DNA from 2 places in the Mycobacterium sp. Soil_C_30 genome. Region 2 is predicted to be linked to the other one. Evidence: riboswitches for the same ligand, from Rfam matches in the RefSeq annotation. Region 2 holds a riboswitch; the other holds the start of a gene.
What was found. Region 2 has a riboswitch for cobalamin ahead of AC3A6P_RS10045 (VWA domain-containing protein). Riboswitches for the same ligand answer to the same signal wherever they lie in the genome.
Positions count from the first base shown of each region.

Region 1: it holds a riboswitch for cobalamin, as region 2 does, so the genes downstream of both, AC3A6P_RS13180 (ABC transporter substrate-binding protein) here and AC3A6P_RS10045 (VWA domain-containing protein) in region 2, are expected to answer to the same signal.

Region 1 covers NZ_JBDGJH010000006.1:37,670-53,021, reverse strand. The annotation lists gene AC3A6P_RS13210 (inositol-3-phosphate synthase) at 1-82, opposite strand, end outside; gene AC3A6P_RS13205 (PadR family transcriptional regulator) at 152-697, opposite strand; gene AC3A6P_RS13200 (DUF1707 SHOCT-like domain-containing protein) at 806-1,669, opposite strand; gene AC3A6P_RS13195 (DUF5318 domain-containing protein) at 1,821-2,243, shown strand; gene AC3A6P_RS13190 (transglycosylase domain-containing protein) at 2,236-4,707, shown strand; partial or broken gene AC3A6P_RS13185 (glycosyltransferase family 87 protein) at 4,704-6,287, shown strand; cobalamin riboswitch at 6,276-6,411, shown strand; gene AC3A6P_RS13180 (ABC transporter substrate-binding protein) at 6,446-7,417, shown strand; gene AC3A6P_RS13175 ((2Fe-2S)-binding protein) at 7,414-8,040, shown strand; gene AC3A6P_RS13170 (FecCD family ABC transporter permease) at 8,061-9,053, shown strand; gene AC3A6P_RS13165 (ABC transporter ATP-binding protein) at 9,050-9,871, shown strand; gene AC3A6P_RS13160 (LacI family DNA-binding transcriptional regulator) at 9,841-10,887, opposite strand; gene AC3A6P_RS13155 (MFS transporter) at 10,971-12,323, opposite strand; gene AC3A6P_RS13150 (CaiB/BaiF CoA transferase family protein) at 12,661-13,878, shown strand; gene AC3A6P_RS13145 (aldehyde dehydrogenase (NADP(+))) at 13,875-15,260, shown strand; gene AC3A6P_RS13140 (extracellular solute-binding protein) at 15,257-15,352, shown strand, end outside.
Region 2 covers NZ_JBDGJH010000004.1:386,616-401,967, reverse strand. The annotation lists gene AC3A6P_RS10110 (hypothetical protein) at 121-543, opposite strand; gene AC3A6P_RS10105 (glycerol dehydratase reactivase beta/small subunit family protein) at 540-902, opposite strand; gene AC3A6P_RS10100 (diol dehydratase reactivase subunit alpha) at 895-2,754, opposite strand; gene AC3A6P_RS10095 (propanediol/glycerol family dehydratase medium subunit) at 2,770-3,366, opposite strand; gene AC3A6P_RS10090 (propanediol/glycerol family dehydratase large subunit) at 3,363-5,084, opposite strand; gene AC3A6P_RS10085 (diol dehydratase small subunit) at 5,094-5,522, opposite strand; gene AC3A6P_RS10080 ((2Fe-2S)-binding protein) at 5,806-6,552, shown strand; gene AC3A6P_RS10075 (LuxR C-terminal-related transcriptional regulator) at 6,655-7,428, shown strand; gene cobA (uroporphyrinogen-III C-methyltransferase) at 7,425-8,540, shown strand; gene AC3A6P_RS10065 (MIP/aquaporin family protein) at 8,652-9,371, opposite strand; gene AC3A6P_RS10060 (GlcG/HbpS family heme-binding protein) at 9,686-10,084, shown strand; gene glpK (glycerol kinase GlpK) at 10,223-11,758, shown strand; gene cbiE (precorrin-6y C5,15-methyltransferase (decarboxylating) subunit CbiE) at 11,787-13,013, opposite strand; cobalamin riboswitch at 13,029-13,206, shown strand; gene AC3A6P_RS10045 (VWA domain-containing protein) at 13,235-15,226, shown strand; gene cobO (cob(I)yrinic acid a,c-diamide adenosyltransferase) at 15,226-15,352, shown strand, end outside.

The DNA of each region.
Region 1 (15,352 bases), on a different contig from region 2:
TGTAGTACTGCACACCCTGCACCAGCGAGGACGCGCAGTTTCCGACGCCGACGATGGCGACCCGGATGTCCTGGTCAGTCATGGACGTTTCCCTTCATCTTTCAACTTGCGTATTGCGTCCGTCTTCACGAACCACTCTTGCCGTGGGTTTTCAGGGTTGATCGGTGCGCCCGTTGGCGACGCGTTCGGCGGCGATCAGCTCGTTGAGCCACTTCACCTCACGCTCGCTGGACTCCAGCCCGAGTTGGTGCAGCTGGCGGGTGTACCGATCGAACGAACTACTGGCCCGCGCAACGGCTTCACGGAGACCTTCCCGGCGTTCCTCGACCTGGCGACGACGACCCTCCAGGATTCGCATCCGGGCTTCGGCCGGGGTGCGGTTGAAGAACGCCAGATGCACACCGAACCCGTCGTCGGTGTAGTTCTGCGGACCGGTGTCGGCCACCAACTCGCTGAAGCGCTGCCGTCCGGCATCGGTGAGCTGGTAGACGCGACGGGCCCGCCGGACCTTCAAGGTTCCCTCCGGGGCAGCGTCTTCGACGATGAGCCCGTCGGTCTGCATCCGGCGCAGTGCCGGGTACAGCGAACCGTAGGAGAAGGCGCGGAATGCGCCCAGGAGTCCAGTCAGCCGCTTGCGGAGTTCATAGCCGTGCATGGGCGATTCGAGAAGAAGGCCCAAGATGGCGAGTTCCAGCATCGCCAACACCTCCTTGCTCGTCCGTTACGGCGGTTCGACACCTCGCGCAATAGTATCGCGCCGATATATACGCCGCTACATCAGAGCAACATCCGAGTGAAGATCGGCCTACTCGCTGGGGTAGGACACCCGCTTGATCACACCGTCGCCGCCCAGCTCGAGGTAGCCGCTGTTACCGAATTCCGGCGTCACGTAGATGCTCACCTCGATCGTGCCCGGCGGCGCGGTGATGTCGTCGGTGGCCTCGATGCTGACGTGTGTGCTCTCGACCTCCGCGGGATCGATACCCAGCGTCTCCGGGGCGCCGCGGATGATGCCCACCATCGCGGGGATGTCGAAGGCACCGAGGTCCACGACGCGCTCGTCGGAACCCACCGTGGTCTCCGACGGGTCATCCCAGCCGCCTCGGTAGGAGTAGCTCAGCGCGCGCCGCGGTTCCGTGGGGTCCTGACGGGTCAGCGACGCGTAGTCCTCGAAGATCGTGATGTCGTAGCCGGTGGTGTCGCCGAACTTCGAGCGCATCTGCTCGAACAGCCCGGTCAGCCCGCCCAGGGAGAACAACTGCCGCGGCGGGGTCAGCACCTTGGCGGGAATGCCGTCGGATTTGGCGCCCGGATCGGTCTCGAAACTCAACGGCGAGCTGGTGTTGCCGTACAACCCCCAGCCGATCCCGATGCCCAGTACCACCAGCACCGCCGCCACCGCGGCCCGCAGACCCCAGCCGGCGCCTGGAGTCTGCAGGGGAGACGGCTTCTTCAGGTCGGGCAGTTTGACGGGTGCGTTCTCGATCTGCAGATCGGCCACCAGCGCCTGTAGATCACCGAGGGTCGCGGCGGCAGTGGCCGCCGCCACCCGCTGGCGGTGTTCCTCCATTGACAACTGGCCGTCGGCCAGCGCACTGTCCAGAACCGCGCAGGTGTCGTTCCTGTTGCTGTCCTTGGCCCGTGTACCTGCTGTTTGACGCGTCGCCACGCGATGATCGTAAGAGTTCGTCCCCCCGGATGCTTACAACTGCGGTGATGAGCGTCATGGCATGCGGCAGCGCTGGGCGGATGCACGGTTTCGTGCACAGGGCAGGCCCGTCGCGGCTCTGTGCTCAGAAGGCCGACGTACTCTTGTGATCGTGCGATTGCAGCGACAGGTGGTGGACTACGCGCTTCGGCGGCGTTCCCTGCTGGCCGAGGTGTACTCCGGCCGCACGGGCGTCTCCGAGGTCTGCGACGCCAACCCCTACCTGTTGCGCGCCGCGAAGTTCCACGGAAAACCCAGTTCCGTCATGTGCCCGATCTGCCGGAAGGAACAGCTGACGCTGGTGTCCTGGGTGTTCGGTGACCATCTGGGCCCGGTGTCGGGATCGGCTCGTACCGCCGAGGAGCTGGTACTACTGGCGACCAAGCACGAAGAGTTCTCGGTACATGTGGTGGAGGTATGCCGAACCTGCAGTTGGAATCATCTGGTCAAGTCCTACGTGCTGGGCGCGCCGAAGTCTCCGAAGGCGCCCCGCACTCGAACTGCGCGCAAGGGCGCGCGGACGGCCAGTGAGTAACCCGGGGCGGCACGACCGGTCGGCTTCTGATGATCAGCGCGGGTCAGCGGCCAACGGTGCGCACGCCAGACGACCCGAGCCCGAAACCAGCCGCCTCCCGGCGCAGCCGGAGCCACACCGCAGAAGTGCCGTGCGGCCCGACCAGCGGCCCACCTCGGTCATCCCGCCGGTGCGCGAAGTACCCGATCCCCGCCTGCGCGACCCGATCGACGTGGTCAAGGCCGCCCTCGACGGGACGCCGCCGCCGAAGCTGCCGCCCGGCGGGCCGCATCCGCCCGGCGGCGGTGGCGGCGGGCCGAAGAAGCCCTCGCAGATCAACTGGAAGTGGGTTCGGCGCGGCCTGGCCGCCGCCGCCGCGGTCCTGATCCTGCTACCGCTCATCACGTTCGGGATGGCGTATTTCATCGTCGAGGTGCCCAAGCCCGGCGACATCCGCACCAACCAGGTCTCGACCATCCTGGCCAGCGACGGCTCGGAGATCGCGCGGATCGTTCCGCCGGAAGGCAACCGGGTCGACGTCAACATCGACCAGATCCCGGTGTCGGTGCGGGATGCGGTGATGGCCGCCGAGGACCGTGACTTCTACTCCAATCCCGGCTTCTCCTTCACCGGCTTCCTGCGCGCCACGAAGAACAACCTGTTCGGCGGCGATCTGCAGGGCGGGTCGACGATCACGCAGCAGTACGTGAAGAACGCGCTGGTCGGCGACGCCCGCTCCGGTGTGGGCGGGGTGATCCGCAAGGCCAAGGAGCTGGTCATCTCGACGAAGATGTCCAGCGAATGGTCCAAAGACCAGGTGATGCAGTCGTACCTGAACATCATCTACTTCGGCCGCGGCGCCTACGGTGTCTCGGCGGCCGCCCAGGCTTACTTCAACAAACCCGTCGAGCAGCTCACCGTGGCCGAGGGTGCGCTGCTGGCGGCGCTGATCCAGCGGCCGTCGGGACTGGACCCTGCCGTCGACCTGGAAGGCGCCACCACCCGCTGGAACTGGGTGCTCGACGGCATGGTCGAAATCGGCGCACTGTCCGCCGAGGACCGCGCCGCACAGGTGTTCCCCCCGACCATCCCGCCGGAGCAGGCCGGTTCGGCCAACCAGACCACGGGCCCCAACGGTTTGATCGAGCGGCAGGTCATCCGCGAGCTGCTGGACCTGTTCGACATCGACGAGCAGCAACTCAACACCGAGGGCCTGCAGATCACCACCACCATCGACCCCAAGGCGCAGGCGGCCGCGGAGGAGGCGGTGACCGAGACCCTCGAGGGTCAGGACCCGGACATGCGGTCGGCCGTGGTGTCGGTCGATCCGAAGACCGGCGCGGTCAAGGCCTACTACGGCGGCTCGGATGCGAACGGTTTCGACTTCGCGCAGGCCGGGCTGCCCACCGGCTCGTCGTTCAAGGTGTTCGCACTCGTCGCGGCCCTGGAGCAGGGCAAGGGGCTGGGCTATCAGGTGGACTCGTCACCACTGACGGTCAACGGCATCGAGATCGGCAATGTCGAAGGCAACAGCTGCGGCACCTGCAACATCGCCGAGGCGTTGAAGCGGTCGCTCAACACCAGCTACTACCGCCTGATGCTCGAGCTGGAGAACGGCCCGTCCGACGTCGCCGACGCCGCGCACCGGGCCGGTATCGCCGAGAGCTTCCCCGGTGTCGAGCACACCTTGAGCGAGGACGGCCAGGGCGGGCCGCCGAACAACGGCGTGGTGCTGGGGCAGTACCAGTCCCGGGTCATCGACATGGCCTCGGCGTACGCGACGCTGGCTGACTCCGGCGTCTACCACCGGCCGCACTTCGTGCAGAAGGTGGTCAACGCGCAGGGCCAGGTCCTGTTCGACGCCAGCACCCAGGACACCGAGGGTGAGCAGCGCATCGACAAGGCCGTCGCCGACAACGTCACCGCCGCCATGCAACCCATCGCCGGCTATTCCAACGGCCATAACCTGGCCGGCGGCCGCCCGTCGGCCGCGAAGACGGGCACCAATCAGCTCGGCGACACCGGCGCCAACCGCGACGCCTGGATGGTCGGGTTCACCCCGTCCTTGTCGACCGCCGTCTGGGTGGGCACCGTCGACGGCACCAAGCCGCTGGAGAACCAGTGGGGCTCGCCGGTGTACGGCTCGGGCCTGCCGTCGGACATCTGGAAGGCGACGATGGACGGCGCCCTCGAGGGCACCGACGACGAGGAATTCCCGAAGCCGACCGAGATCGGCGGGTACGCCGGGGTGCCTGCCGCTCCGCCACCGCGGCCGACGCAGACCGCGCCGCCGACACCGCAGCCGGGCACGGTGATCCAGCCCAGTATCGAGATCGCGCCGGGTATCACCATCCCGCTGGGTCCGCCGACGACGGTGCCGGCTCCGGTTCCGGGTGGCGCTCCGCCCGTACCGGCCGCGCCGGGCGCTCCGGTGCCCCCGCCGGTCGACCCCAACGCACCGATCGTGCCCCCGCCGCCCCCGTGACGGAACCGGGGGGAGTGTCACCGCAGCGGTTGGCCACCGATACCCGCAGTGCCGACGATCGGGACCTGCCCAGCCGCAACGATGTGATGGTGTCGGCCATGTCCGACGTGGTCGGGGGACCGGTCGGACGGCATGCACTCATCGGCAGGCAGCGGTTGTTCACCCCGCTGCGGGTCATCTTCGTCATCGCCCTGGTGTTCCTCGCGCTCGGGTGGACCACCAAATCGCCGTGTCTGCAGACCGTGGGCACCGGCACCGCCGATCAACGCGTGGCCAACTGGGAGAACCAGCGGGCCTACTACTCGCTCTGTTATTCCGACACCGTGCCGCTCTACACCGCGGAGTTGTTGAGCCAGGGCAAGTTCCCGTACAAATCGAGCTGGCTGGAGACCGACGAGAACGGTCAGCCCCGCACCCAGTACGACGGCACCCAGGCCATCCGTTACATGGAGTATCCGGTGCTCACCGGCGTCTACCAGTACGTGTCGATGGCGCTGGCCAAGACCTATTCGGCGCTGACGCGGGCGGTCACCTGGCCGGTGCTCTCCGGTGTCGCCGAGGTGGTGATGTTCTTCAACATCGCCGCGTTCGGCCTGGCGCTGGCCTGGTTGGCGACGGTGTGGGCCACCGCGATGCTGGCCGGACGCCGCATCTGGGACGCCGCCCTGGTGGCCGGCTCGCCTCTGCTGATCTTCCAGATCTTCACCAATTTCGACGCGCTGGCAACGGCTTTCGCCATGGGTGGGCTGCTGGCGTGGGCGCGCCGAAGACCGGTGCTGGCCGGTGTGCTGATCGGCCTCGGGGTGGCGGCCAAGCTGTATCCGGCACTGTTGCTCCTGCCGATCGTGCTGCTGGCGGTGCGGTCGGGCCGTCTCGTCGAGGCCGGTAAGACGGTGGCGGCGGCGCTGGCCGCCTGGCTGGTGGTCAACCTGCCGATCATGGTGCTGTTCCCGCAGGGGTGGGCGGAGTTCTTCCGGCTCAACAGCCGCCGCGGTGAGGACATGGACTCGCTGTACAACGTGTTCGGCAGCTTCACCGGCTGGCGGGGTTTCGACACCGAGCTCGGCTTCTGGGAGCCGCCGGCGATTCTCAACAGTGTGGTTGCGCTGTTGTTCGTGTTGTGTTGTGCCGCAATCGCCTACATCGCGCTCACCGCACCTACCCGGCCCCGGCTGGCGCAGTTGGCGTTCCTGGTGGTGGCGGCGTTCCTGCTGACCAACAAGGTGTGGAGCCCGCAGTTCTCGCTGTGGCTGGTTCCGTTGGCGGTGCTCGCGCTCCCGCACCGCAGGATCCTGCTGGCCTGGATGACCATCGACGCCCTGGTGTGGGTGCCGCGCATGCTGTTCCTGTTCGGCGAGCAGAACAAGGGGTTGCCCGAGCAGGCGCTGACCACCACCGTCCTGCTGCGTGACATCGCCGTCATCGGGCTCTGTGTCCTGGTGATCCGGCAGATCTACCGCCCCGCCGACGACCTGGTGCGCTGGCGTGGCCGTATCGACGACCCGTCGGGCGGGGTCTTCGACCGGGCTCCGGACAACCCACCCTCGTGGTTGCCGGCCTTCCTCTCAGCTAAAGTCGGTAGCGCCGGTCAACCGATCGGCTCCGATGGACAAGCAGGAAGCCGGTGTGAATCCGGCGCGGTCCCGCCACGGTGACCGGGTAGCGAACCCGGAAGTCCGATACTGCCTCCACCGGATGAGCCTGCCCTGGGACGAGGACATCCCGGATGGAGTCACGCATGACCGTTCGCACACTCTGTGCCACCCTCACCGTTGTAGCGCTTCTCGCCGGCTGCAGTTCGGCAGCTTCGGACACCAAAGTCGAAGCGGCAGAGGGCTTCCCGCTCACCATCGACAACTGCGATGAGGCCGTCACCGTCGACGCGCCGCCGGCCCGGGCGGTCGGCTATTTCCAGCAGTCCACCGAGATCATGCTGGCGCTCGGATTACAGGACTCTGTGGTGGGCAATGTCTACCCGGACAATCCGCCGCTGCCGCAGTACCAGCAGGCCTACGACGACATCCCGTTGATCTCGGACAAGGACGCTTCCTTCGAACAATTGCTGGCGGCGGGCCCGGATTTCGTCTACGGCGGCTACCGCAGCGCGTTCGCCGAGTCGGAGGGCCGCGCCCGCGCGGCGTTCGCCGATGCCGGGATCACCACGTATCTCAGCCCGGAGGCCTGCGCGACGGGCCCGGTCCGGATGGATGACGTCTACGCCGAGATCGAGCGGGTCGCCACGATCTTCGGTGTGCCGGAACGCGCGGAGAGCCTGACGACCGAGATGAAACGCAGCGTCGACGACGCGCGCGCCGGCCTCGAGGGCGTGCCACCGCTGAAGGTGTTCGTCTACGACAGTGGCGAGGACTCGGCATTCACCGCCGGCGGCAAGGGAATCGGAACCCAGCTCATCGAATTGGCCGGGGGAACCAACATTTTCGCCGATCTCGACGAGGTGTTCGGCGACGTCTCGTGGGAACAGGTCATCGAACGCAACCCCGATGTCATCGTCATCTATGACTACTTCGGCGCGCCGGGGGTGGAGAACAAGAAGGAGTTCCTGCGGTCGCGGCCGGAGCTGGCCGACGTACCGGCGATCAAGAACAACAGGTTCGCCGACCTGACCCTGCAGGACACGGTGATGGGGGTTCGGGCGCCGTACGCGGTGGGCAAGCTGGCAGCGCAGTTGCATCCGGACCGCTTCCAATGACGTTGGCGGCTGCGCTCACCCGCGCCGCCCGGTTCGGCGGGTACTTCGAAGTCGGACTGGACGGGGCCGTTCCGGAGTTCGACCTCGACAGGACGCTGACGGCGGTGGCCGCCCGGCTCGGTACCGCCGAGTCACGGGTGGCGGCGTCCTCTCTGCAGTACGAGTTCGCCGAACGAGTGTGGGCGGTGTCGCTGGGGGCGTGGGCTTTCGGCCGCATCGTGCCGGACCTGACCGGGCTGCGGTACGGCGCCGGCGCAGACGGCAGGCTGGTCCTGGGTTTCGCGGACCTGCGCGGCACCGATTGTCTGGGTGCGACCACGGAGCAGGTGGCAGAGTTGTTGGGGCACAACGTCATCAGCCAACTCGAAGTCTTCCACGAGACCGTGCGGACCGCCACCAAGATGACCGATGGTCTGCTGTGGGGCAACGCCGCCACGGCATTGGTGCTCTCGGCGCGGTCAGCCAGCCGGGGCCGGTCCTGCTATGCCGTCGCGTCGGCGTTGTTGGCACAGCCGCCCCTGCTCGGCCGGGTCATCGGACCGATCACCACCCCCAAGCGGCGGAGCTGTTGCCTGTTCTACCGCACGGCCGCCGGACGCAAGTGTGGGGACTGTCCGCTGTGAACCCGCGGGCTTCCTACCCCATGGTCATGCTGGGCCTGGCCGCCCTTCTGGTCGCCAGCATGGTGCTGGGTCTGGCGATCGGCTCCATCAACGTCCCGCCGGCCGATGTCGCCAAAGCGATTCTGCAACAACCTGTTCCCACGCATCACGCGACCATCGTGCTGCAGGTGCGGGGGCCGCGGGTGCTGCTGGGCGCGGTGGTGGGTGCCGGCCTGGGTGTGGTCGGGATGACCTTGCAGGCGCTGGTACGCAACCCGCTGGCCGATCCGTTCCTGCTCGGGGTCTCCTCCGGTGCTTCGGTGGGCGCGGTGGCGGTCATCCTGACCGGGGTGACGGTGTTCGGGTTCGCCTCGACGTCCGTCGCCGCCTTCCTGGGTGCTCTTGCGGCACTGGGGTTGGTGTACCTGCTGTCCCGCGCCGGTGGCCAGATCACCACCACCCGCCTGGTCCTCGCCGGTGTCGCGGTCGCCTACGTGCTGTCGGCGGTGACCAGCTTGATGCTGATCATGTCGAGCAGCGGCGACCAGGCCCGCCAGGTGTTGACCTGGCTGCTGGGCGGTCTGGGTGGGGCGAACTGGGATTCCCTGTGGCTGCCGCTGTCGGTGGTGCTGATCGGGCTGGCGGTGCTGCTGGCGCAGTCCCGCACCCTCAACGTCCTGCTGGCCGGTGATGAGGCAGCGATGACAATGGGGGTGGACGCCAACCGGTTTCGCGTGCAGTTGTTCGTGGTGACCTCACTGGTCACCGGTGTGCTGGTGGCCGTCAGCGGGCCCATCGGGTTCGTCGGGCTGATCCTGCCCCACGCGGTGCGACTGCTCGTGGGCAGCGACCACCGGCGGGCGCTGCCGGCCACCGCGCTGGCGGGCGCCTCCTTCCTGGTGATCGCCGATATGGCGGCCCGGACGTTGGCGTCACCGCAGGAGATCCCGGTGGGTGTGCTCACCGCGTTGTGCGGTGGGCCGTTCTTCCTCTGGCTCATCCGCCGGGATGCCCGCCGGACGGTGGCCGCGTGAGCGCCGCGCGATTGCGGGCCGACGCGGTGTCGGTGCGCCTCTCCGGCCGCATGGTGGTCGAATCGGTGTCGCTGTCGGCTGAACCGGGCCAGGTCATCGGAGTGGTGGGCCCCAACGGGTGCGGAAAATCCACCCTGTTGCGCGCGCTGGTGGGCATCCTGAAACCCGCCGCCGGGCAGGTGTACGTCGACGGGGTGAAGATCGGTCAGCTGTCCACCAGGGAGCTCGCCCGCCGGGTGGCCACCGTATTACAAGATGCGGCAGGTGATTTCGATCTGCGCGCCCACGATGTGGTGGCGATGGGCCGCGCCCCGTTCAAGCGGATGTTCCAGCGTGACGACGCAACGGACGCCGCGATCGTCACGCAGGCGCTCGACCTGGTGGGTGCCGCGCATCTGACGTGGCAGCCGTTCGCGCTGATGTCCGGCGGCGAGCGCCAGCGGGTGCTCATCGCGCGGGCCCTGGCGCAGCAGCCGCGTCTGCTGGTGCTCGACGAGCCCACCAACCACCTCGATATCCGGCATCAGTTCGACGCCCTGGCGTTGCCACGCCGGCTGGGGGTGACGGCCGTCGTCGCACTGCATGATCTGAACCTGGCCGCGCACTATTGCGATGTCATCCACGTGCTCGATCGCGGGCGTTCGGTGTGTGCGGGCCCACCGGCGGAGGTTCTGACCCCGGAGCTGTTGGCGCAGGTCTACGGTGTCGTCGGCACCGTCGGCCCGCATCCCGTCACCGGTCGGTCCCAGGTGAGTTTCGATCCGGGAGGGTCGGTGGCCGCGACCGGTCAGGCGGTCTCGCGCGCGACAATGCGATAGCCGACGTCGACGGCGGTGGCGTCGACGGCTTCACCGTTGATCCGGGCCAGGAGAAGATCCGCTGCGCGCGAACCGATTTCGTTGACGTCCACACTGACGGTGGTGAGCGCGGGGATGAGGTGGCGGGCTATCTCGAAGTCACCGAAACCGGTGATCGCCAGCTGGTCCGGCACCACCAGGCCCCGTCGCTGGGCAGCCAGCACCGCGGCCGCCGCGAAGACGTCGGAGGCGAACACCACCGCGGAGGTTTCGGGATGGCGTTGCAGCACGGTGTCGAGCAACTCCACCCCGGTGTCCATGGACACCTCCCGGCCGGGCAGGTCCACCACACGCAGGGGTTCATCGGGGAGCAGGGCGCGCATCCCGGCGGTGAATCCTTCGAGCCGCCGGCTGGCCCGGGCGTCACCGGGTCGCAGGATGCCGGCGAATGTCAGTCTGCGATGGCCGTTGTCGACGAGGTAGCGCACCACGTCGATCATCGCGTCGCGGTTGGAGAAGCCGACCAGGGTGTCCAGCGGTTCGGTGTTCCAGTCCCACGTCTCGACCACCGGGGCGCCGTAGTCCCGGAGCAGTCGGGTGGTGAGGTCGGTGTGCAGCGTGCCGACGATCAGGAAACCGTCCGGGCGCCGGGAGATGGCGCCGCGAATCAGGTCCTCCTCGCGCTCCTCCTCGTAATCGGTGTAGCCCACGGTCATCTGGTAACCCGCCGGACCCAGACGCGCCGCCGCCGCGCGCAGGGTGTCGGAGAAGATCGACGCCGAGATCACCGGGACGATGGCCGCGATGGTGCGGCTGCGATTCGAGGCCAGGTGGCTGGCGGCCAGATTGGGGACGTAGCCGGTCTCTTCGATGGCCCGGTGCACCCGCTGCCGGGTCTCCTCGGATACCCGGTCCGGGCGGCTGAGCACCCGGGACACCGTTTGGGCGGACACGCCCGCGGCTTCACCGACCTCCTGCATCGTGACGGATCGGGTCGAGGAGGCGCCACGAGTGCGCCGCTGGGTGGACCCAGCCACACGGCCCCCTTCGATCGATCGGTCGGCATCCGGTGCTGCCGATGCGATCGTATCGGTGGGGGCCGTGGCCGGTTGCAGTGAGATCAGCGAGCGCTCACGGTGCTGTCCGTGGCGGTCTCGCCGCCCGCACCCGACGGCGGCGCCGGATCTGCTTCGTAGCCGCTGATGTCGTGATTGGTCTCCGGGGCCTTCCACATCGAGAACGCGGACACCCCGGCCAGGATCGCCACCAGTCCCGCGACCAGCCACGGGCTGCCACCGCTGGCGGCCACCAGCGCGGTGGCGATCAGCGGCAGGGGCCCACCGACCAGCGCCGAGGTGGACTCGCGGGCAGCGGCGATGCCGGAGAAGCGCACCTCGGCGGGGAAGTACTCGGCGTAGAAGGAGGCTTGGACGCCGAAGATCGCACGGTCGGCGATGTGCGCGACGATCACCGCGAGGTAGAGCAGCGCGATGTTGCCGAGGTTGATGATCAGGAAGAACGGTACGACGAACGCGATCAGGAACAGTGCGCCGCCGATCACCACCGGCCGTCGCCCCACCCGGTCGGAGAGGCGGCCCCAGAACACGGTGGCGATGGAGCCGATCAGGCCGCTGAGCATGATGCCCACCAGGGAGGCGACCGTCGGATACCCCAGGGTGTTGATGGCGTACGACAGGGCGAAGGTCTGGAAGATGTAGGTCAGCGAGCCGCCGAAGTTCACCCCCGCGGCGATGAGGACCATCTTCGGGTGCTGGGTGAGCAGTCGGCGCATCGGGGATTCGTCGCGGTTGCGCACCTTCTTCTCGATGCGCTTGTAATCCTCGGTTTCCTCCATCCGCACCCGGATGAACAGAGCGATGATCAGACCAACTGCGCTGAACAGGAACGGGATTCGCCATCCCCAGGACTGGAAGGCGTCCTCGGGGAGCAGGGCGAACAGCGCGAACATGCCGGTGGCGAGCATCATGGCCACGTCCACGCCGGCGGCCGGGATGGAGGTGAAGAAGCCGCGGCTGCTGCGGCCGCTCTCACCGGCCACCACCACCGCGCCGCCGTATTCGGCACCGGCGCCGAAGCCCTGGATCATGCGCAGCAGGATCAGCAGCGCGGGTGCCCAGTACCCGATCGCGTCGAAGTTCGGCAGCAGGCCGATCAGGATGGTGCTGACGCCCATGATGGTGACCGTCAGCAGCAGCACCGGTTTGCGGCCGATCCGGTCTCCGAGGTTGCCCAGCACCAGGCCACCCAGCGGCCGGACCACGAAGCCGATCGCGTACGTGGCGAAGGCGATCATGGTGCCCACCGTCGGGCTCACGTCGCCGAAGAACTGTTTATTGAAGATCAGTACAGCGGCCGAGGAGTACAGGAAGAAGTCGTACCACTCGATCACCGTCCCGGCGGCACTCGCGGAGACGGGGACCCACCGCTTCTTGTCGATCACGCGTCGATTCATCGTTCTGACTTTCTCCGTACGACGGGATGGTTAGCGCTAACTTGTGTGAGCGATGACTCGGGACAGTAGTGGTCTGACTCACAGGAGTCAACAGTGGGGGTATCGGATCTCAGGCAACATGCCAGCCGGCGGCGTGCGTGCGGCTCGACTTGAAAGTGAGTGGCATGTCCTTGCTTTCGTGCGTGATCAGCAGGTTCGGGGCAGAAGGAACGACGTATCAAGCCCTGCGGCCACCGTCGCGAGGCGGCACCTTGCGCCATCACCGTTGCGACAACCCTGATGGCAGCGCTAACATCAGCCACATCCGAATGTGGCGGCAGCCACACGAGCCGAGTCGATGGAGAGCATCACCATGAAAGTGCTGGAGGGCATTCGCGTCCTGGACCTGTCCATTGCCATGGCAGGGCCTCTGGCGGCGCAGAAGCTCGCCGACCTCGGCGCCGACGTCATCAAGGTCGAACCCTTGACGGGGGAGTGGCAGCGGCATGTGGCAGCGGGCGGCGCGCGGGGCAGTCAGATCAACGCCTCCTTCCTGTCGCTGAACCGCAACAAGCGCTCATTGTCGTTGAACCTCAAGAGCGATGCCGGTCGGGAGGTGCTCTACGAGCTCGTCAAGAGCGCCGACGTTTTTCTGCAGAATTACCGCCCCGGCGTGGCGGCCCGTCTCGGTGTCGACTACCCCACCCTGCGCGAACTCAAGTCGGACCTGGTGTACATCTCGATGTCCGGGTACGGCGAGTCCGGGCCCTATACCGCCCGGCCGGGCCAGGACGTGTTGCTGCAGGCCATGAGCGGCGGGCTGGCGAGCGGCCGCCGGCACGGTGAACCGCCCCGGCCCGCGCCCTTCTTCATGGCCGACGCGTTCACGGGATACTCGGCGTTCGAAGGTGCCATGGCCGCGCTGTTTCACCGCGAGCGCACCGGCGAGGGCCAGCTGGTCGAAGTCAACATGCTCGACGCGGTGATCGCGGCCCAGATGCAGGAGCTGAGCATCTCGACCGTCGGGCACATCCGGCAAGAGCCGAGTACACAGATCCACGCGCACTCCTACATCCGTGCGCCCTACGGGATCTTCCCCACCGCGGACGATTTCGTGGCACTGGCCTTCGCCGAGATGAACACCCTCGCCAAGGTGTTCGGCGACGACCGGTTCCTGGCGTTCGAGGCCGAACGGGACGGATTCACCCACCGCGACGAGATCTCGGCGCTGGTCACCGAGAACCTGCTGACCAACACCGCCGAGCATTGGATCGGCGCCCTGGGCGCCGAAGGGGTGTGGGTGGGGCCGGTCTACGACTACCAGCAACTGCTCGACGATCCCCAGGTGCAGCACAACAAGTCCTTCGTCACCTACGACCATCCCACCGAAGGAACGGTCACCACACCGGGGTTCGCGTTCCGGCTCGCCGCGCAGGCGCAGGAGGTGTATCGCCCCGCTCCGCTCAACGGCCAGCACACCGCGGAGATCCTCGACGAACTCGGGCTCAGCCCGACGCAGATTCGCGAACTGGAATCGGCGAACGCCGTGCACTGCCTGGATTCGGTGACCCGGTGAGCGCCGATGAGGTGGAGGTGGTCCTGGCCGCCGCCGAGCGCGCGCGTACAGGTGCTTTCCGCGCGTCCGCCAAACGCAGGGCGGCGTGGCTGACCGCGATCGCGGACGGACTGGACGCCCATGCCGACGACCTGGTGACCCTCGCCGGTCACGAGACGCGACTCCCCGAAGGACGTCTCCGGAACGAACTGCGGCGCACCACGTTCCAGGCGCGGCTGTTTGCCGACGAGCTGGCAGCGGGGACGTTGCTGCAGACCAGGGTGGACGTCGCGGACCCCGACTGGCCGATGGGTCCGCGACCGGATATCCGGCGCACCCACGTGCCCATCGGTCCGGTTCTGGTGTTCGCGGCCAGTAACTTTCCCTTCGCATTCTCGGTGGCCGGTGGCGACACCGTCAGCGCGCTGGCGGCCGGGTGCCCGGTGGTGGTCAAGGCCCATGAGGGGCACCCCGATCTGTCCCGCCTGACCGCCCGCATCGTCACCGAACAGCTGGCGGCCGCGGGTGCGCCCGCGGGTCTCTTCGGACTCATCGAAGGACAGCAGGCCGGGGTTCTTGCTGTGCAGGACAGCCGCATCCGCGCCGTCGGATTCACCGGCTCCGAGGCCGGCGGCCGCGCTCTGTTCGACCTCGCGGTCTCCCGACCGGATCCGATCCCGTTCTACGGTGAGCTCGGCAGCACCAACCCCGTGTTGGTCACCGAGGCCGGATGGCGGGAACGCGCCGACGAGATCGTCTCCGGTTTTGTCACCTCCTTCACCTTGGGCAGCGGTCAGTTCTGCACCCAGCCGGGTGTGGTTCTGGTGCCCGACACCAACGAGTTCCTGGCCCGCGTGCAGCTTCCCGCGGTGGGCCCGATGCTCAACAAGCGCATCGCCGCGGGTTTCGAGTCCAGTTCGGCCGCGCTGGCCGGTCGCGACGACGTAGCGGTGGCGTTGGTGGGCCCGAAGGCGGCAGACGCGCCCGCCGCGCAGCTGCTGACCACCACGGCAGAACGGGTGCTGGCCGACCCGGCTCTGGTCACCACCGAGATGTTCGGGCCCGCATCGATTCTGGTGCAGTACGGGAGCCCGGCCCAGGCGCTGGGCGTCCTGGAACTGTTCGACGGCACCCTCACCGCCACGCTCCAGGGCGGTGCTGAAGTGGACGGGCAGGCGCTGGACGCCCTCGAGGTCCTGAGCCTGCGTGCTGGGCGCATCATCTGGAACGACTGGCCCACCGGGGTCACCGTCAGCGACGCCCAGCAGCACGGCGGGCCGTGGCCGGCCACCACGGCGCCATGGAGCACCTCGGTGGGTACGGCCGCGGCGGCCCGGTTCGCGCGTCCGGTCGCTTTCCAGAACATGCCCGCGGACGGTCTGCCTGTCGAGTTGCGCTCGTGACCGGTTTTCTGGGCCTGACCTGGGACCATCCCCGCGGTTACCAGGCGCTGCGGGCCGCGGCCGACGCCGGCGACGTCCGAATCCGTTGGGAC
Region 2 (15,352 bases):
TCCCAGGCCCACCGGCTTGATTCCGTCCGCATCCGTGCGCCGGACACACGACAGCCACCCGGCACACAGGCCCGGGTGTGCGCCGCGTGGGAGAAAACCTCGATTGTCAGGGAACCCTGTTCACCTCCCGCCGTCCAGATTCGCCTCGGCCAGCTCGAGCATGCTGCGCCACAGATCTTTTCGCTCTGTTCGGGCCTGCTCCACCACCGCCGCGCGCCATCGTGCGATGAACGGCCCGAAGCGCCGGTTCTCGTCGATCAACTCGACCGTCTCGGCCACCAGGCAGGACGGCGCCGGTTCATCGGTACCCAGCGTCCGCCACAACCGCGCCGCCGTGCGCACCCGGCGCCGATGGTCGATCAGCGCCGACAACAGCCAGCGGATGGCCCGCCGTTCCTCGTCACCGATCCACGTCGCATCACCACAGCTGTTCAGGAATGCCTGTTGCACCTTGATCGACTGGTTGAGGTCGTCCAGGATCCGGGCTTCCTCGGCGTGCGCCGGCGCCCAGTGCACGGGGCGGGCCAGTGGCTGCACGCTCATGGAAGTCCTTCGGCGCGAAGGGGTACACCCACCACGATGCGCGCGGCGTTGTGACCGAGAATGCGGGCGGCGCCCGCTCCCGCCCCGGCCGGCGACATCAGCTCTGCCAGCGGTTCGGGAAGTTTGTCGTGGTGCACACACACCCGCCCTTCGGAGTCGATCCCCACTCCCACACTCAACGAGGACCGGTCTGCGGCATGACAGGCGAGCGCAATCGCGTCCTGACCGCCGCCCGGGCGTTCGACCACCGCCGGGACACCTTCTTCTTCGATCCCGGCCAGCACTTCGCTCTCGAGCTGTCCGCCGCCCTGGCTGAGCACCAGAATGGCAGGCTTCTCCGGCTGGCCACCCTCAAGCACGTGCACCCTCCCCCGCCGCGTGCGCCGCCACGAGACCGGAGGCCACCGCATTGCGAGGCCCTTCGGTGCCGCGCACATTACCGGTGCCACAGACGATTCCGAAGGCGGCCACCGCGTCGGCAATCATGTCCGGGATCTCGAAGTCCAGCGCACAACCGCCGAGCAGCACCACGAAACCGATCCGCCGCAGATCGCCGTCGGGCGCGATGCTCCGCAGCGCTCGCAGGGCGTTCACCACGAAGACCCGCTCCTTGGCGGTCCTACGGACAGCGCGGATCCGCTCCAGCGAGTGCCGCGTCGGGATGGGATTCATCCCGCCTTCGAACTCGCTGAGTGTCACCACCCTGGCGAAGGATGTTGCCGGCAGCGGCTTTTCGAAGAACAGCACGGTCCCGTTCTCGAGACGCACGTGGAAGAAGCTCTCCGCCTTGCCCAGCGGGCAGCGTTTGATCTCCTCGGCCAGTTCGAGGTTGTCCAGCCCGAGTTCGGCGTCGATCAGTTTGGTCACCAGGTCACCGGCGCCGGCCAGATGAGTGGCCTCGATGTGGCCGTCCTGGGAGATCACCGCGCCATCGGTGGAGCCACCGCCGAGATCGAGGACCACCAGGGGCTTGTCGGTGCCGGGTGTGGTCAGCGCGCCGAGCACCGCCATCTCGGCCTCGACGCCACCGACTTTCACCACCACCCGCTCGGCACCGGCGTGCCGCAGCTGCGCTGCCACCGCATCGGCCACGGCCTGCATGCCACTTTCCTTGGTCCGCACCATCGCCGCGAGCGCCACCGCGTTCTCCAGCGCCACCTCACCGGCGACGCCGCCTCTGACTTCCTGGGGCACCAGAGTGTCGATGGCCAGCAGATCCTGGATACGTACGTCGGCCAACTCGTGTCTGGACAGATCGGCCATGCTCTGCCGGACGTTGGCGATCATGCCGCCGGTGTTGGTTCCGGCTTCCCCCACGACATCCACCATCGGACCGACCCGGTCCACCTCGGCCATGATGTCGGCGGCACCGAGTGAGACGTCGACGGTTGCGCTGCGGTCCCGGCCGATCAGTTTCAGTGCTCCGGCGGGGATGGTGCGGTCTTCGACGTCCCCGGAAGGGGTGCGCACCACCACCGCCGAACGGTTACCGGTCAGTGCCCGAGCCACCGGCGAAACCACTTTCGTCTGTTCGGAATCCAGACCGAAGATGGTCGCCAGGCCGTAGGCGTTCGACAAGGTGCGAATGGACTGACCTGGACCCGCCACCTCGACGGCGGCCATCATTCCCCGGGGCACCGCATCGATGCGCGACACCTCGTCGATGATCGGGATCTTGACCGTGAGCCGGTTGGCCACCAGCACGGCATCGTCGTTGCCGAGGATCGCCCCGGTCACGTCGGCGCCACGCTCACAGGCCTGGTTGATCGCCGCGGCCACCGCGTCGAAATCGACACCTCTGGGCACCACCACGATCACCGGGGTCTGCGCCCCCGCATCGGCGAGCGACTCGAAGTCGACGATGACGCCCACTCCGAGTCCCCGTCCGCCCGGGGTGCGGGGATCGTGGCCGATCATCGTCGATTCGGTGATGATCGTCTCGGTGATGGTTTCCATTGCGAGCCCGCTGATCACCGGCGTCGCCTCGTTCAGGAGCACCAGATCGAGCTCGGCCAGCGCAATGCCCGCGTCTTCGAGTGCCCATGTCACCGATTTCGTGACACCGTCGACGTTCTTGACGGTGCCTTTGATCCCGGTGGTGCGCGTCAGCGCCGCACCGACGTACTCCACCTCACCCGAGGCGCCCACCGTGGCCAGACTGGCCTCGGTGGTGGAGTTGCCGATGTCGACGCCGACGACCGTTCGCTGCACCAAATCTCGCCCCGACTACCCGACCGCCGCCGTGGAGAACTCAGGTACCACCTCGACCGGGCGGGCGTTCTTGCGCACCAGTTCGGTCTCCTTGAGGTGCAGCAACGCGGCCTTGGCCTGCCACCGTGGACGTGCCATCTGGTCATTGAGAGTCGGGACCGGTTGCGGTGATTCGCCTTTGGCATACTGCGCGGCGTTGGAGCCGATGGACCGGTAGGTCTCCAGCGTCAGCAGCGGGCACTGCGGGAACAGCTCCAAGCTGGACAGCCGCGGCAGGTCGCGCTGGTGGATCATCGAGGTTCCGCGCGCCAGCAACCCGATTCCGATACCCGATCCCGACAGCTTGGCCGCGGTGTGTGCCATGTAGGCGAGGTCAGAACTGTTCTGCACGCGGATGCATCGCGCACCCACCTCCTGCTCCTCGATACCGGCGAGAATCTGACGGATCACATCCGCCAGCGGCACCCCGATGATCGTCTGGCTGAACAGGGATCCGAACCCCGGGGAGATCGCGATCACCACTTCGTCGGATCGTTTACCCCGTTCGGCGGGGCCGACTTCGGTGAACGAAATCGTTCGCTGATCGTCTTGCAGCTGGGCCGACACGGTCATTCCACCTCCACCTCGGGGTTCGACGCGCTCGTCACGTGGCGCAGCCGTTTCATCTCTTCCCAACGGGCGCCCGTCGGGCGGTAACCGGTACCGGGACCGTGGTAGTCGTTGGCGTCGTTGACCGCGGACAGCGGCACCAGCGAGGGGGTCATGATGGCCGAGGTCTGCAGCAGGTCACCCGAAATGCGTTGCCGCAGAACGTTGAGCAGGTTCTCAGCCATGTCGGTGAAGCCGGTGGCCTCCAGCGCCTTGACCAGATCCAGACCGGTGATATTGCGATCCATCACCGTCTGCGCGCCCTTGAGGTCCTCGAGCACATCGCGCGGCAGGAGTTCGCGGCTGCCGTTGGCGTACACCGCGGCATCGATCTCGGCGTCGGTGATGGGCGGCAGATCCAGGTAGCGGAAGACCGCCTGCAGCGCCTTACCCGCCTTCGTACGCGCCGCCAGGATCTCGGACTCCTTGACGTGCCGCAACCCGCCGTCGATCTGCAGGTCGCGCTGGATGGTGTTGAAGTCGTCGAAATCGTCGCTGTCGACGTTGGAGCCGGCGAACATGTTGTCGTAGTTGGGCGTTGCGGAGTAACCCGAGCACACGAAGTCGGTGCCCGGCATCATCTGCGGCATCAACCGTGCGGTCCGGCGCATCGCTGAGTGCGAGAACGACTGGTCGTTACCCGAGGCGCACTCCAGATCGACAGCCGAGGCGATGAGGTTCTCGGCGGCCACCGCCCGGATACCGGCAGGCACCGCACCCGGTACGCCGATGCACGAGATCGAGCCGTTCTGCAGGCCCTGGACGCCGGCACCCTTGGCCACCAGGATGCAGCGAATCTCCAGGTACAGCATGGACTTTCCTTGTGCATTGCCCATCTGCACCTCGGATCCGGTACCCGAGGTGAAGCGCATCTTGATACCGCGCGAGGCGTACGCCGCGGCCAGGAAGGACTTCGACCACGGGGTGTCGTCCCCGTCGACGAACACCGGTTCGGTGCCGTAGACCGAGATGGTCTCGGCATACCCGGTGATGCCACGCATACCGAGATCCAGTTCGGTGGCCTCCTCCAGCGCGCACTGGGTCAGCGGTCCGCCGACTTTGACCTGGCTACCGATCTGCAGGGCCATCGCCACCAGCGGTGCGTAGCGCACCACACCCAAAGTGGTTTCCACTTCCGAGAATCCGCGCAGTGCCGCCTCGGCCGCCTCGCATGCGACCTGCAGCGGATTGTCCCTGGCGCTGGTGCAGTGCGCCTGATTGGCCGGGGTCCGTCGGGCACGCATCTTCTGCATCCCCATCATGATCTCGACGATGTTCAGATTCTTGGCCACTGCCAACAGTTTCGCCGGGGTCAGACCGTTGGTGACGGCGATGACCTCCTTGCGGGTCACCCCCGGATCCACCAGCATCCGCGCGATCTCCTCCGCGGGGATCGCCATGGACTGTTCGGTGGTCTCGACGTCGAGCGCCCGATCGGCGATGAACTGGTCGATGAAATCGAAGTCCGCGCGTGCGACACCGTCCATCTCGACGATGACGCCGTTCTCCACCCGGACACTGGGCTGGGGATCGAACTCGCTGTCCATGGCGACCATGCCCACTTCGGGCCATTCCTCGACGAAACCGTCGAGGTTGACCGGGCGGTCCTCCAGCGCGCGCGTCCGGGCGGACTGCCGGGCGCCGTTCACGGCGCCCGGGGTGTGTACTGCTTCGGCGGTCACAAATGACTCCTATTCGCTCGTCGCCAGAATGTCGCGGCGCTCGTAAACCGCGGCCGCTTCCCGCACCAGTTCCGCCAGGAAGGTGGCGTTGTATTGGGTCTGCAATTCCTCGGCAATTGCGTCGAGTTCGGCCTTGGTCGATGCATTGGGCCGCAATGCGTTGTAGATCTCGAGAACCCGCTCGTCACTGATGGCGGTCATTTCCGCAGCGCGCCGCAAATTCGCGCCCAGCTGCTTTCTGCCGTCCTTTTCCGCGATCTGCGCCTGCAGGCGCAGCGTGTCCGGCGTGATACGCAGATCGGTCGCCTGGACATCACCCGAGACCACAGCCGCCATGGTGATGTCGTCGATTGATTTACCGGTGGGCGTAGAAAGCAGATCCCTTCGGTTGACACTCAACGGATAGTCCACCGCGGGATCGAGGTTCGGTTGCGTCATGCACAGCTCCAGAGGTGAGGGGCGACTGGGTCACCCGACGTCGGCGTAACGGGACACGTCGTCACGCGCGGCACAATTGTGGCTCGCGTCACGTTGCAGTAACGTTGCAGCTCGCGCCACTACCCGAAAGGGCAGTTCAGAGCCCACGACGCGCGCCTGATCGGCCAGGGTGCGCCCCGTCTGCGGCAATGCGGGCAACGACGCCACGAACCCGCCCGTCGTTCGGAGAGGAACGCGGGAAGCCGCCCGCACGGGCCCCACGATCGCGTTAGCGTGGCCCATCATGGACGCTTCCGATGCCCGCCCGAACCGTCGGCTCACACCCGTGGAGGCTGCCGAAATTCGGGCCCTTTTGGCCGGCCTCGGCGGATACTTCACCGCGTTGTCGGAATTCGATGTGCAAGGTCAACACCTGACCCACCTCTTCGAGCCCCCGACACTTTCCGGATTTGTCGATCGCATGCGCACGGCGATGGCCGAATCGATGCGTTGTGACGTCGGGGACATTCCGCCGCGAGTGGCGGCATCGTCATTTCATCTGGGCGTCGCCGCGCGGCTGCTCTCACCGGCTGTGGCTGCCGCCGTCATTGCCGGCGCGGTGCCGGAATTGTCCGCCGACTCCCTGGTCTGGCAGGACACCGGGCACCATTTCCCGCGATTCGGGCTCACCGGCGCGGAATGGGTGCAGGCGCGCACTGCGGTGGAAGCGGCCCAGGCGATCGCCTGTTCCGTGGTACCGGATGTTCTCGACCCCCTGGACCAGGCGTTGAGGGCGACGACGGGGTTGTCGCCCACGGTGATGTCCGGGAACGTGGTGTCGGCCGCCAACGGCGCCGTGACCGTGCTGGCGATGTCGCGGCCGCACGATGAGGGTCGGGGCCGTGCGCTGATCCGGGCACTGCTGGACACCGAAGCACTGGCCGGCACCGCCGGCTTCGAGCCGGGCCGGTTCATCCGGCGCAGTTGCTGCCTGTTCTATCTGGCTCCCGCCGGCGGGCTCTGCGGGGACTGCGTGCTGGCAGTGTCGTGAGTCGCACGAGTTGAGGTCGATCGATCTGCCCACATTGCAACGTGACTGCAACGCACGCCTCATTAGCATTCGCCCCGCTAACTCGCCAGGACGGAGTCGATCATGGGTTGGTCACAGACGCGGTGTGCGCCGATCGGTCCTGCCCCGCAACGCCCCGAAACCGCCCGAACCGCCGAAACCCCGCTCCTGCAGCGGACTTTCGCGGCGCCGCGGAAGCTGCGCACGGTCTTCGTGATGGATGACGAGCTGCTGCGGCACGGACTCGTTCACCTCGTGTCGCAGGTCGGCGTTGTCCAGCTGGTCGGCGAGCTGCGGCACGGTAGCGGCCTGGCCGAGCGCTTGGGTGCCGTGCAACCAGACCTGCTCGTCGTCGGGACAGACCGCAGCCAGGCTCTTGCTCCGTTGCTGGCCGAACTGGATCCGCGGCCCAAGGTGATCGCGGTGATGGATGACGGCTGCGCATCCACTCAGGCGGTCGAGCTGATCCAAGCCGGTGCCGACGCCCTGGTGCATCGCCGTTCACCGTCCACCGAGCTGCTGCGCGCCGTGCACAAGGTCATCGAAGGGCAGACCGCGCTGGACGCTTTCAGCGCCGAAGCGCTGATCGCGCAACTCCGGTCGACCGCGGCCGACACCGAGATCGACGAGTCGCGGATGCTGACCCGGCGGGAACGCGAAGTGCTGCTGCTGCTCATCGAGGGACTCGACAACCGGACCATCGCCACCCGGCTGTTCATCGCCGAAGCGACGGTGAAATTCCATCTGCACAACATCATGGACAAGTTCGGCGTCCACCGGCGCGCCGCGCTGATCTCCGCGGCTCTGCGGGGCAACACCGGAATTCCCGGCGACTACCCGGTGACGGTGGCCCGATGAGCGGGGCGATCTCGGTGGAGCTACCGGTCGCGGGTCGCGCCGTCCTGGTGGCGGGATCCTCGGCCCGGGCCATGACCACCACCGGTGCGCTGGTGCGCGCGGGCGCCATCGTGACGGTGGTGTCACCCGCACCGACGCCCTATCTGTCGGATCTGGCCGCCAGGAACCTCGTGGCACTGCATCGACGTGAGCTCTCGGGATCCGATATCGACTCGGTGGCAGTGGTTTTCGCGTGCACCGAGGTGGAGCACCTCGACCGCTGGATCGCCGAGCAGGCGCGCCGACGCGGGGTGTTCTGCATCGGACCCGTCGAGAAGCAACGTGCTGGGCGCCGGGACCGCCGTCCCGCCGGGAGAGTGATCCTGGTGGGCGGCGGTCCCGGAGACCCGCGCCTGCTCACCATCGCCGGGCGGGACGCGCTCGCCGGCGCTGACGTCATCGTCACCGACCGGCTCGCCCCGGTGAGCGTGCTGGCCGAGCTCGCACCCCACGCCGTCATCATCGATGCGTCCAAGATTCCCGGCGGGCGCCGGGTGGAGCAGAGCGACATCAACTCGTTGCTGATCCGGCACGCGCTCGACGGCAAGACCGTCGTCCGCCTCAAGGGCGGCGACGGATTCGTCTTCGGCCGCGGCGGTGAAGAGGTCGACGAATGTGTGCGCGCAGGCGTGGCCGTCGACGTCATCCCCGGTGTGAGCTCCTCGATCGCCGCCCCGGCGTCGGCGATGATCCCGGCCACCCATCGCGGCCTCACCCAGGGCTTCACGGTGATCTCCGGCCACGTGCCGCCTGAACATCCCGAGTCGACAATCGATTACGCGGCGCTGGCGCAGACGAACACCACCATCATCCTGATGATGGCCGTGGCGAACCTCGACGCCATCACCCGGGCTCTGATCGAGGGCGGGCTGGACCGCGCCACCCCGGCCGCGGTGATCGCCGACGGCAGCCTGCCGAGCCAGCGCGAGGTCCGGGCCCGACTCGACACCATCGCCGATGCGGCCCGCACCGCGGGCATCGGTCCCCCGGCCACCACGGTGATCGGTGCGGTGGCCGGCTTCGTCCCGGGACATGCCGTGCGGCACTCCCGGGTGAGCCTCAACGCCGGCTGAAACCGGTGCAGCTGCGCTGCTTTCAGTCACCCGGCACCCGGCACCCGCGAAACAGCGCCGAGGGCGATGATGCCCTCGGCGCTGTCATGTCGGAGATCAACGGCCATGGTGCTACGCGACGACGGGCAGGACCGCCGCCAATCCGGCGGCCAGTGCCGCACCGGCGAGCGGCCCCACCACCGGAACCCACGAATATCCCCAGTCCGGCCCGGCCTTGTCCCTGATCGGCAGCAACCAGTACGCGATGCGTGGTCCGAGGTCGCGAGCGGGGTTCACCGCGTAGCCCGTGGGACCGCCCAGCGCGAAGCCGATGGTGATGATCACGAACGTCACGCCCGCATAACCCAGGGCCTCGTTGACACTCGGATTCGTCAGGATCCAGATGATCAGCACAAATGTGGCGATGATCTCGGTCACCAGGTTCCAGCGGAAGTCACGCACAGTTGGTGAGGTGCAGAAGATCCCGCGGGTACCCGAATTGTCGCCGTTGTTGTCGAACTGCAGCTTGAACGCCGCCCAGGCAAGCGAGGAACCCGTGATGCCGCCCAATACCTGGGCCGCCCAGTACACCGGAACCGTCGCCCAGGGCACTCCTCCGGACAGGGCGACCGCCAGTGTCACCGCCGGATTGATATGCGCTCCCGAAGGGGCCGCGATACTGGCACCGGCGAACACACCGAAGCCCCAGCCGAGCACGATGATCAGCCAGTCCCCGCCGCCACCATGCGAATACGAGTTCTTCAGGACCACCGCGGACACCGAACCGCTGCCGAGCAGGCACAGTATCGTCGTGCCGAGAAACTCCCAGATGAAGATGTCGAAATTCGACACTGACGCAACCTCTCTCGCGGCCGAATGATGAGCTCTCGTTCGGATGGATCACCGAACGTGCGTCGCAAGTCTGTGGGTGATACGCGTCACCGCAGCCGTGTTCTGGCGAGGTCCCGCCCACTTACTGGCCGGATGAGCGGCAAATACTGATCAAGAGGTGTGCTTTTGGATAGGCTCTGCGACCGGCCGAGCCCGAAACGGGGAGAAACCATCGTCTCTGCCGACGGTGCGCACTATCATCGACGACACCGCTTGTGTATTCAGTTCGCAACATCCAAACACGTTGCAGCACCATTTCTTCGAAAGGCTAGGCAATGACCGCCATTACCCTGTCCGCCGCCCAGGCCGTGCTGGAGGCCGCGACCGCGAAGGCGAACGAGATCGGCCAGCCGATGAACATCGCGGTGGTCGACGACGGTGGTCATCTGGTGGCGTTCGTTCGCATGGACGGGGCCATCAAGGCCAGCATCGACATCTCCATCCGCAAGGCCCGCACCTCGATCCTGATGAACGCACCCACCAGCGCGCTCATGCCGCTGTGCCAGCCGGGTGCCGAACTCTACGGGCTGGAGCAGACCTCGGGTGGCATGGTGATCTTCGGTGGCGGTGTGCTGCTCACCGACAATGACGTGGTGATCGGGGCCGTCGGCGTCAGCGCAGGCAGCGTCGAGCAGGACGTGTCGGTGGCCGAGGCCGGCGCCCAAGCCATCTGAGTCACTGCTGCGCTCCTGGAGTTGATCGTCAATACGGTTCTGCCTGAGAGAAATTGGATGCCGCGGCAGTGGAAACCGCGGACAGGGATCGGACTGCGCCGGTAACGTGCGAGGCTTGACGGTGCTCGGTTGTGATTGATGCGGGAAAGGAGCGTTATGTCAGAGTTCGTCATCTCGGTCGATCAGGGCACCACGAGCACGCGGGCCATGGTCTTCGACCACAGCGGCGCCGAGATCGGTCGCCATCAGCTCGAGCACGAGCAGATCCTGCCGCAGGCGGGCTGGGTCGAGCACAACCCCGTCGAGATCTGGGAACGCACCTCCTCGGTGCTCACCACCGTGCTCAACAAGACCAACCTGCAGGCAGGTGACCTGGCGGCATTGGGTATCACCAACCAACGCGAGACCGCGCTGGTGTGGGACCGCAAAACCGGCAGACCCTACTACAACGCGATCGTCTGGCAGGACACGCGCACCGACCGGATCGCCTCGGCGCTGGATCGCGACGGGCGCGGTGACGTGATCCGCCGCAAAGCCGGGCTGCCGCCGGCGACCTACTTCTCCGGCGGCAAGGTGCAGTGGATCCTCGAGAACGTCGACGGTGTGCGTGAGGCCGCCGAACGCGGGGACGCGATCTTCGGCACCAGCGACAGCTGGGTGGTGTGGAACCTGACCGGCGGCATCCGCGGCGGGGTGCACGTCACCGATGTCACCAACGCCAGCCGCACCATGCTGATGAACCTCGAGACACTGGACTGGGACGAGGAACTGTTGTCGTTCTTCGGGATTCCGCGTCAGATGCTGCCCCGCATCGTGCCGTCGTCGTCCCCGCAACCTTATGGCCACACCCTGGAAACCGGCCCGGTGGGCGGCGAGGTGGCCGTCACTGGAATTCTCGGGGATCAGCAGGCGGCCATGGTGGGCCAGGTCTGCCTGGCACCCGGCGAGGCCAAGAACACCTATGGCACCGGTAATTTCCTGCTGCTGAACACCGGCGAGAAGATCGTCCGCTCCGAGAACGGGCTGCTGACCACCGTGTGTTATCAGTTCGGCGATGCGAAACCTGTTTATGCACTGGAGGGTTCCATCGCCGTCACGGGCTCGGCGGTGCAGTGGTTGCGCGACCAGCTCGGCATCATCAGCGGCGCCGCGCAGAGTGAGGCACTGGCGCGTCAGGTCGACGACAACGGCGGGGTGTACTTTGTGCCCGCCTTCTCCGGATTGTTTGCGCCGTACTGGCGTTCGGACGCCCGCGGGGCCATTGTGGGACTGTCTCGGTTCAACACCAACGCACACGTCGCCCGGGCCACGCTGGAGGCCATCTGCTACCAGAGCCGTGACGTGGTGGACGCCATGGAAGCCGATTCCGGTGTGCACCTCGAGGTCTTGAAGGTCGACGGCGGCATCACCGCCAACGATCTGTGCATGCAGATCCAGTCCGATGTCCTGGGCGTTAATGTGGTGAAACCCGTTGTCGCGGAGACCACTGCGTTGGGGGCGGCCTACGCCGCGGGCCTGGCCACCGGTTTCTGGGCGAACCCCGACGATCTGCGGGCCAACTGGCAGGAGGGCAAGCGCTGGTCCCCGACGTGGAGTGAGGAGCAGCGGTCCGCCGGCTACGCCGGCTGGCAGAAAGCCGTCCAGCGCACGCTGGATTGGGTCGACGTCGAGTGATTTGGGCGCGTTCGTAACCGCTGAGCGGTTACGAACGCGCCGAAATCGCAGGTTTGACGAGTGCCCACTGGGTGACGGCGCGCGCCGGCGTCCACCCGGTGAACGTCCCCACCGGAGCGGCGCGTTCTATGTGGATGCGGGTCAGTTCACCGCCGTGCTCGCGGTAGGCCTCACCGAGCAACACCTCGGTCTCTACGGTGACGCCGTGCACCACCAGCCGGCCTCCTGGCCGCAGCCGCGTCAGGCATTCGGTCAGCACTCCGGCCCGGGTGGCGCCGCCGCCGATGAAAACCGCGTCCGGGGCCGGCAGCTCCGCCAACGCCGCGGGTGCGCGGCCGTTGACCACCCGCAGTGCGGGCACACCGAGCGCGTTGGCATTGCGGGTGATCCGCTCGGCCCGGGCCGGGTCCGCTTCCACCGCCACGGTCGCACACGTCGGGTGGGCGCGCATCCACTCGATGCCCACCGACCCCGCTCCCGCGCCGACATCCCAGAGCATCTGACCGGGCACCGGCATCAGCCGGGCCAGTGCGGCCGCCCGCAGATCACGTTTGGTGAGTTGCCCGTCGTTCTCGAAAGCATCGTCGGGAAGCCCTGGCGCCCAACCGGTCTGGAGAGGACCGGACAGTTCCAGTGCGACGATGTTGAGACGCGACACCGCACCGGAGAAACCCTCGACCGTGGTGTCCACCCGGGTCTCGGCGTTGCTGCCCAAGTCACCCAGCACCACCATCCGGCTCGCGCCGTAGCCCAGCGTGGCCAGCAACGCCGCCAGCTCGCCCGGGGTGTCCTGGTCCGAGGACAGCACCACCAGGCGACGGCCCGGCGCCACCTCACGCAGCACGGCGTGCACATCGCGGCCCACCACGCTGACCACCGCGGTGGACTCCGCCGACCAGCCGAGGCGGGCCCGGGCCAGCGCGGGCGAGGACACATGGGGCACCACGGTCACCTGGTCGGCGCCGAGCACGTCCACCAGCGTGGTGCCGATCCCGCTGACCATGGGGTCACCGGAGGCCAGCGCCACGACGCGGCGCCCGGCCAGGGTGTTCAGCAGCGCGGGCAGCGCGGCTCGCAACGGGCTCGGCCACGTCAGACGCTGCTGACCGGCGTCCTCGGGAAGCAGGCCCAGTTGCCGCGGTGCGCCGATGACGGTCTCGGCGTCGGTGATCAGCGACCTGGCGTTATCCCCGAGCCCGGCCCAGCCGTCGGCCCCGATACCCACCACAGTGAGACGCACGTCAGCGACCGGCACGGCGGCGATGCTAGCGTGACAGGTGCGAGGTGCCCCAGGTGCCCCCGCGTCGGAAACGGAGCGGACGGTGGCTGGGGAGAATCTGGGAAGCACGGTGAGAATCCGGCACAGGCCCGCTGCGGTGATCCGAACCCGCCCTGGCTAGGGACGAGATTCGGTCAGTCCGAAGACCGGCCTCGCACACCGTCATTCTCGGTTCGCGATCATGAGCGGAGCTCCTCATGCTGCAGCTGTATCCCTTCTCCGCCGTTCTCGGCGCCGACCCGGACGCACCCGGCGGCCTCGACGACATGGCGCTGGCGCTGTTGCTGACCACCGTGTCACCCGGCATCGGCGGCGTGCTGGTGCGCGGCCAGAAGGGCACCGCGAAGTCGACGCTGGTGCGCGCACTCACCGAGGTGCTGCCCCCGATCGAGGTGTACGCCGGCGACCGGTTCTCCTCCGACCCGGGCGACGAGCACGCGGTGTCCCCCGACGGGCCATTCGACGCCGAGCGAATGATCGAGACCCGGCCCGTGCGCCTCGTCGAACTGCCGGTGGGTGCCACCGAGGACCGGGTGGCCGGATCGATTCATCTCGAGCGCGCGCTCAGCGACGGCACCATCAACTTCGAGCCGGGGCTGCTGGCCCACGCGCACCGCGGCATCCTCTACGTCGACGAGGTGAACCTGCTGCATGACCACCTGGTCGATCTGCTCCTCGACGCCGCCGCCATGGGCCGGCTGACCGTGGAGCGTGACGGTGTATCCGTCACGCATGCAGCCAGATTCGTGCTCGTGGGCACCATGAACCCCGAAGAGGGCGAACTGCGTCCGCAGCTGCTGGACCGCTTCGGTCTGACCGTGGAGGTCGCGGCCCCCCGAGATCCCGCCCTGCGGGCCGACGTGGTGCGACGCCGACTCGCCTTCGACGCCGACCCCCAGGAGTTCCGGGCCCGCTACGCCGACGCCCAGCACCGGTTGCAGCTGCGCATCCAGCGCGCTCAAGACCTGGTGGGCCTGGTGCAGCTGTCCGACGAGATGCTGTTGAAGGTCACCGAAGTGTGCGCGGCTTTCGAGGTCGACGGACTGCGCGCCGATATCGTCACCGCGCGCACCGCCGCCGCCCACGCGGCGTGGCAGGGCCGCGAACACATCACCGTCGAGGACATCCGGGTGGCCGCGCGCCTGGCCCTGCCGCACCGGCGCCGGCGCAACCCGTTCGACGCGCCCGGGCTGGACGAGCAGGCCCTCGACGACGTTCTGCCACCGGAGGCTCCCGACACCGAGCCCGATCCTGACCCGGATGGCCCCGATGACGACGGGGGCGGCGAGAGCGCACCCGAGGACATCTCCCCGCCCGGGGACGGCGACGGCACGCAGAAGTCGCCGGGCCAGGGGACCCCCGCACCGGTGGGTGCGGGTGAGCCCTACCGCGCCAAACTGTTCACCGTCAACGGAGTCGGCGAAGGACAGTCCGGCCGCCGCAGCCGCGCCCGCACCGCCGCGGGGCGCCGGGTGGGTGCCACCCGGGTCGACGGAGACGGCCACGGCATCCACCTGGTGGAGACCGTCCGCGCTGCCGCACCGCACCAGATCACGCGGGGTCGCACCGCGGGCAGGCTCCGGCTGCACAGCCAGGATCTGCGCCGCGCGGTGCGGGAGGGCCGCGAATCCAACCTCGTGCTGTTCGTGGTGGACATGTCGGGGTCCATGGCGGCCCGCGAACGGATGCGCCACGTCAAAACCGCCATCTTGTCGCTACTGCTGGATGCCTACCGGCGCCGCGACCGGGTGGGCCTGGTGACCTTCCGCGACACCGGCGCCGAGTTGACCCTGCCCGTCACCGGGTCCGTGGACATCGCGGCGCGGCGCCTGGAGGACCTGCCCGCCGGCGGGCGCACACCGCTGGCCGAAGGGCTGCTGGAAGCCGCCGATGTGGTGCGCCGTGAACGGCTGCGTGATCCCAGCCGGCGACCGCTGCTGGTGGTGGTCACCGATGGCCGCGCCACCGCCGGACCCGACGCGGTGGGCCGGTCCCGCCAGGCCGCCGACATCCTGGCCGCCCGAGGTGTCAGCTCCATCGTCGTCGACTGCGAAACCGGCCGTATGCGTATGGGTTTGGCGCGCACCCTGGCCGAACACCTGGGTGCGGAGTACACCGCGTTGACAGCGCTCAATGCCCAGGCGCTGACCGAGATCGTGCACGGCGCAACGCGAGAAGGGGCGGCCTGATGCCTCAGGGACAACCGTTGACGGTGCCCGACGACCGTCTGACCACCCGCCAACGCCGCAACCGGCCACTGCTCATGGTGCACACCGGTGACGGCAAGGGAAAGTCCACTGCCGCATTCGGTTTGG